DNA from 2 places in the Nocardia sp. NPDC127579 genome. Region 2 is predicted to be linked to the other one. Evidence: predicted binding sites of a transcription regulator. Region 2 holds the regulator's gene; the other holds the start of a gene.

Region 1 (3,412 bases), on a different contig from region 2:
TCGGGGTCATAGCCCAGATCGTCCGACTGTTGGGCCAGCCGCGTCGCCGCCTTGCGCAGCGCCTTGGCGACCAGCCGCTCCATCTGCCGCACTCCGGCTTCGCGGGTGTAGTCGGCCGCGATCTCGCGCAGCGCGGACTCGGTGATCGACACCTCCGCCGCGGTCAGCGCGTTGCGTTCCAGCTGCCGCGGCACCAGGAAGTCGCGCGCGATGGCGACCTTGTCGGCCTCGGTGTACCCGTCGACGGTGATCAGTTCCATCCGGTCCAGCAACGGGCCGGGAATGGACTCCACCACGTTCGCGGTGGCGATGAACAGCACGTCGGACAGGTCCAGATCCAGATCCAGGTAGTGATCGCGGAAGGTGTGGTTCTGCGCGGGGTCGAGCACCTCGAGCAGCGCCGCCGCCGGATCACCGCGGAAATCGGCGCCGACCTTGTCGATCTCGTCCAGCAGCACAACGGGATTCATCGATCCCGCTTCCTTCACGGCGCGCACGATCCGGCCGGGCAGAGCGCCCACGTAGGTGCGGCGGTGGCCACGGATCTCGGCCTCGTCGCGGACGCCGCCGAGCGCGACCCGGACGAACTTGCGGCCCAGCGCCCGCGCCACGGACTCACCGAGCGAGGTCTTACCGACACCGGGCGGACCGGCCAGCACCAGCACCGCGCCGGAGCCGCGGCCGCCGACCACCTCGAGTCCGCGCCGGGCGCGGCGAGCCCGCACGGCCAGGTACTCGACCATGCGGTCCTTGACCTCGTCCAGCCCGTGGTGATCGGCGTCGAGCACGGCCCGCGCCGCCGAGATATCGGTGCTGTCCTCGGTTTTCACGGTCCAGGGCAGTTCCAGGACGGTGTCCAGCCAGGTGCGGATCCACCCGGATTCCGGGCTCTGATCGCTGGCTCGCTCCAGCCGCCCGACCTCGCGCAACGCGGCCTCGCGCACCTCGGCGGGCAGGTCGGCCTGCTCGAGCCGGGTGCGGTAGTCGTCGGCGCCGTCGGGTTCGTCCTCGCCGAGTTCCTTGCGAATGGCGTTGAGCTGCTGGCGCAGCAGGAATTCGCGCTGGGTCTTCTCGACGTTCTCGCGCACCTCGTCGCTGATCTTCTCGGTCACCTCGGCCTCGGCGATATGCGCCTTGGTCCAGTCGATCAGCGCGGTCAAACGGGCTGCGACGTCCGGGGTTTCGAGGAGCTCGCGCTTCTGGTCGGCGGTCAGGTACGAGGCGTACCCGGCGGTGTCGGCGATGGCGGCGGGATCGTCGAGCTGATTGACGGCGTCGATGATCTGCCAGGCCTCGCGCCGTTGCAGCACCGAGACGACCAGCTTCTTGTATTCGGCCGCGAGCTCACGGGTACGCCCGTCGGCGGCGCCGGTCTCGACCGGTTCGGCCTCGACCCACAGCGCGGCGCCCGGCCCGGTGACTCCGTGGCCGATCTTGGCGCGCCGTTCGGCCTTGAGTACGGCGGCGGGTGCACCGCCGCGCATCCGGCCGACCTGTTCGATGGTGGCGACCACGCCGTAGGCGGCGTAGCCGGTGTCCAGGCGCGGTGCGACGAGCACCTGATCCAGTTTCGCCGCCCGCGCGGCGTCGATCGCGGCCTGCGCGGATTCGTCGAGTTCGATGGGCACGACCATGCCCGGCAGCACGATCGGATCGGTGAGGAACAGCACCGGCAGGTTCTGAGGTGTAGTCACGTCTTCGACCCTTCTGAAAGTTGAGCGATGTCCAGTCAACCCCGCCTGCCCCGGGTTTGTTCCAGCCGCCCGCCCACGTTCGCTGACAGCGAATGCGAGCGGTCGGTTTGCCGCGTCGCTCACCGCGAGCACGGGCCCGCTGACATATCGTTGAACGGCTGAGCCGCAGGTTACGGCCAGTTTTCTCCGGTTACCCACGCGATCGAAGCGAGCGGAGCGTCGAAGATGACCAGTGGCGTGCCACATGAAGATTGGGATCCGGAACCCGCATGGCGGGATCCCGCAGCGCGCATGGCGGATGTGCTGCAGATGCCGCCGCCGCAACGCCGGGACTGGAGAATCGCCGTCATCGTGCTGCTGGTGCTCGCCGCGCTGCTCGCTGTTCCGGCCCTGCTGGCCACGCTGGTCCCGGATCGCGAGACCGCGCAGCACGCCGACTCGGTCGTCGAGCTGACCGCCGCGGGCACCGCACCCGACACCATTGCGTTCTCCGGCGTCGCGGGCTGGGACCGCCGTCCCACCGGTGACAGCTCCGCCGCGCTGCTGACCCGCGACGACACGGTGCTGGCCGTGAATGTCGTCAACGGCGCGACCGATTTCGCGGACGCGGCCGCGTGGCGGCTGAAAGTCCTGGGCGTCCAGGGCTTTCCGGCCGAATGGGATCGTGGCTGGGAGATGTGGAACCACCACGGTTTCGCCGGACCGGCCTGCCACGGCACCGCGACCAAGGGCGTCTGCGCGATCCTCGGCAACCAGAACCTGGTGGTCACGATGGTGCTGCGCGGTGACGACGCCACGCTGGAGCAACTCGACACGATCGTCGACACGCTCCAGGCCGATCGGTCGTGAGCAGATCCCCGGTCTTCTGGGTCTACTGTCTGGCCCTGGTCACGGGTGCGGCGGGGCTGCTGATCCAGCTGCTGCCGGTGCTGCTGCTCACCTGGCGCGACAGCCTGGTCGGCGCACCGTTCGTCCTCGCGACCTTCCTGGTGTTCGGCGCGCTGATCCTGCATCTGGACCGATTGCGCGCCCACCACTGGATCTGGTCGGCGCTGCTGATGGGCTTCGCCTGGGGCGCGCTGGCCGGGCCGGGGATCGCCATGTGGGCCAACGACCACAATCTCGCGGTGATCAAGAACCTGGCCGGTGACGCCTTCGCCATCAACTGGCAGGCCGCGATCTCCGCGCCGATCGCCGAGGAGGCGATCAAGGGGCTCGGCGTGTTCACCGTGGCCTGGTTGTGGCGGTCACGCCTGTGGCGCCCGATCCACGGACTGCTACTCGGCGGCTGCACCGGCCTCGGCTTCCAGGTCGTGGAGAACGCGACCTACGAGGCGAATGTCGGACTCGGCGCGGCCCAGCCGAGCGCGGCCGACGCGATTCTGGTGGGCGCGGTCCGATTACTGACCGGGCTCACCTCGCACTGGATGCTCACCGCACTGGCCGGGATCGGCATCGTGGCTGCCGTGGCGCGGGCGGACTGGCCGATGGGCAAGCGGGTGCGCGTATTCACGCTGTTCTATCTGCTCGGCGTCTTCTTCCACTTCCTGTGGGATTCGCCGCAGCCGCGGGAGGGATACCCGCTCGGCATCGTGGCGCTGCGGATGACGGCGGCGGTGCTGATCTTCGCGGTGATCTACGCGGCGGTGGTGCGCGATGAACGGCGCTGGTTCCTGGCCACCGTGGCGACGGCGGTGGCCCGCGGCGCCGCGCCCGCG
Region 2 (3,412 bases):
TCGAATTGCGCGGTACGCCCAACCCGCCGAGGGGGGAACCGAGTAGCCACTGGTCACCGACGACGGTCTGGTTGATCATGGCGGGGCTCACCCACCCGCCGAGGACGCCGCGGATGTGGAATTCGATCTCGCCGTTGGCATTCGCGGGGACCGAGGGCGAGAGGTAGCGCCACATCCGCGGCCGTGCCGGGATCTGCACGCTGATGTACTGTCCGGCAGCGTATTTGATCGCCTGATCCAGGCGTAACCGCACCACGGCCAGGTTGTGCAGCACCATGCGGTGTTCCAGCACGGTGCCGGACCACACCGGCGGGGTGGTCTCCTTGGCAGCGGCGCCGATCATGGTGTCGCAGATGAGGGTCAGGCCCTGTTCCCACGCGTGGTCGACCTCGTCGGTCCACATCTCGTTGCCCGCGAAGCGGCTCATCGCGGTGCGCAGCGAATGCGCCACGGCCTGGTAATGCTCGTCTCGCACACCGTATTTGCGGTGATCGCGGCCGAGTTGGGCGAGGAACGGGAGGAGCTTGTTCGGCTCCTCGAGCCGGTCCAGGGTGTAGGAGATTGCCCGGACCAGGCGGTCGCGCTGGGAATCCATTGCGGCCGGGAAGAAATCGCGGATCTGTGGGTACTCGGTGAACAAGATCGAATAGAAGGACCGGGCTAGTCTCTCTGGCCCGGATTCTTCGGCAGCAACCGCCTTGAACGTGGTTCTGATCAAAGCGACAGTCCGCGAATCCATATGCGTCACAACCCCATTCCGCGCTCGAACTCTTGCTCGCCCCGGTGACTGAAAGTCGTGTGGGTCACTCGGCAGCAGCCGATGATTGGAGTGTAGGGGAGGTTTGCCAGCAACGGAATCGTTCGCTTGAACATCAAGCGTGTAATTCGGCTAAAACGAATATACGTTATGTGAAAAGCGGTGGAAACCAACTGGTATTCAAGGTTCTCTGCCGAAATCGGCAGGACTGTCATTGAATTCGCGCGACTCGTTCTGCATGACCCGCTCTTGTCCTGGATGAGGAGCGATCACACAGCAACAGGCTGCGCACCGTCGGCTACCGGATACGGCAACCGCTCCGCATCCGGCGGCCTGGGCGACGCTTGAATTCGCCGGACAATCCGGCGGAGTCGCCGGACAGTTAACTCTCGTGGTCGCCAGCAAACCCCGCCTCGGGGCCCGTGACAACGCACTCGGGCCCCGGAATCCGGACCGCCCGACGGCGGACCGGACCCGAGGCCCGAATGTGTAGCTGATCGGATGCTAGCGCTGGTGTCGTGGCTTCCACACCACCAGTGCGGTACTGCGCTGCGGCGGCGCGAAATCGGGGCGATACCCCGCGCGCAACCGCTCCAGCTCGGCAGCCATCTCGCTCACTCGCTGTTGCAGCTCCTCGACCTGATTGGTCAGCTCGATGATGCGCTTGATCCCGGCCAGATTGACGCCCTCGTCCTGCGACAGCCGCTGCACCTCGCGCAGCAGCTCCACATCCCGGGACGAGTAGCGCCGGCCGCCGCCCGAAGTGCGCTGCGGCGTCACCAGTCCGAGGCGGTCATACGTGCGCAGCGTCTGCGCGTGCATACCCGCCAACTGGGCCGCCACCGAGATCATGAAGAACTCGGTACGCGAGGCCCCGGACCCGGACCCGGGCGCGTTCTTCGGATTGTGGGACATTACGAACCTGCCCATCCTGCACGGGGATCGAAGCCGCTGGTCTTCTCCGCCTCCTGATAGCGCCGCAGCGCCTCGGTGGCCTCGTCATCCAGCTTCTGCGGCACCGCGACCTTGACGGTGACCAGCAGATCACCCGCGCCGCCGCCGCGCTTGGGCACACCGCGCCCGCGCACCCGCAGGATGCGCCCGTCGGCGGTACCCGGAGGCACCTTCACACCGACGCGACCCTCCAGCGTAGGCACGGAAACCGTTGTGCCCAGCACCAATTCACTGTAACTGACCGGCAGGGCCAGGGTCAGGTCGTCGCCGTTGCGGCCGAACACCTTGTCCTGACTGACATGCACCGTCACGAACAGATCACCCGAGGGCGCGCCGCGCAGGCCCGCCTCGCCCTGCCCGGCCAGCCGGATCCGCTGCCCGTCACTGACGCCCGGGGGAATCCGGACGGTGATGGTGCGGGTGCGGTTCTGGATACCGCTGCCGTGGCAGTCGACGCACGGGTCATCGATGATCGAACCCGAACCCCGGCAGTCGTCACACGGCTCGCTGAATCCGAACGCGCCCTGGTTGCGGCTGATGATGCCGGTTCCGTTGCAGTTCGGGCAGACCCGCGGACTGGTGCCCGGCTTCGCGCCGCTGCCGTGACAGGTGGTGCACGGCGAGGGACTGGTCATGCGCAGCGGCACCGTGACACCCTGGGCCGCCTCGCGGAAGCCCAGCGTCGTCTCGGTCTCCACATCGGAGCCGCGCCGCGGACGGCTGGTGGTGCGCTGACCGCCGCCACCCCGGTTGAACAGGCCGCCGAACAGATCACCGAGGCCACCGTCGCCGGCGCCGCCACCGGCACCGCCGAAGATATCCCCGATATTGAAGTCCTGCGAGAACCCGCCCGACGCACCGGGATTGAACCCGCCGCGACCGTAACCGCCGCCCGCGAACAGGCGACGTGTCTCGTCGTACTCCTTGCGCTTGGCCGGATCCGACAGCACGGCGTGCGCCTCGCTGACGGACTTGAACCGCTCCTCGGCCTTGGTATCACCGGGATTGGCGTCCGGGTGCAGGTCACGAGCCAGCTTGCGATAAGCCTTCTTGATCTCGTCCTGCGTGGCGTTGGAGGAGACGCCCAGCTCCTTGTAGAAGTCCTTCTCGATCCACTCGCGTTGACTCACCGTGCGTCTCCTCCTTCCGGACTACTCGTTGTTCGCTTCGGCATCAGCATCCGATGCCGCCGTTTCCGCCGCGGGCTGCTCGGCCACCGGATCGGTGACCCCGACCAGCGCGTGCCGCAGCACCCGCTCGCCGAAGCGATAACCCTTGCGCATGACCAGCCCCAGGACCGGCTCGTGGCCGGAACCCTCGTGCTGCACGGCCTCGTGCAGGGTCGGGTCGAAGGGCTCGCCCTCCGCGCCGAACTCCTCGAGACCCTGCTTCTGCAGTGCGCCGGCGAGCTTGTCGGCGACCGCCTTGAGCGGGCCCTCCAGATCGCCGTGCGCGCGGGCCCGGTCCAGATCGTCGAGCACACCGAGCAATTCGGTGACCACGGCCGCCTTGGCGCCGTCGATCGCGGCCTTGCGGTCGCGGTCGACGCGGCGCCGGTAGTTGGCGTACTCCGCGGTCAGGCGCTGGAGATCGGCGGTGCGCTCGGCCAGTTCCACGCTGATGGTGTCGGCGAGCTGATCGGCCGCCTCCGGGGCTTCGCTGCCGTTCCCGGCCGCGGCCTCCGCCGCGACCGGTTCCCGC

What was found. The regulator HspR, encoded in region 2, represses chaperone genes until heat shock. The targets are predictions, from matches to a motif close to ANNTGAGTNNNNNNNACTCANNT.
Region 1: lon (endopeptidase La) is a predicted target of HspR. The motif match lies at 1,713-1,735, and genes of this name have one in related genera.

What each region holds. Positions count from the first base shown of each region.
Region 1 covers NZ_JBHXVZ010000001.1:1,495,993-1,499,404, reverse strand. The annotation lists gene lon (endopeptidase La) at 1-1,634, opposite strand, end outside; gene ACFVMC_RS06430 (hypothetical protein) at 1,932-2,543, shown strand; gene ACFVMC_RS06425 (PrsW family intramembrane metalloprotease) at 2,540-3,412, shown strand, end outside.
Region 2 covers NZ_JBHXVZ010000007.1:475,181-478,592, reverse strand. The annotation lists gene ACFVMC_RS25110 (globin domain-containing protein) at 1-739, opposite strand, end outside; gene ACFVMC_RS25105 (heat shock protein transcriptional repressor HspR) at 1,262-1,672, opposite strand; gene dnaJ (molecular chaperone DnaJ) at 1,672-2,841, opposite strand; gene grpE (nucleotide exchange factor GrpE) at 2,863-3,412, opposite strand, start outside.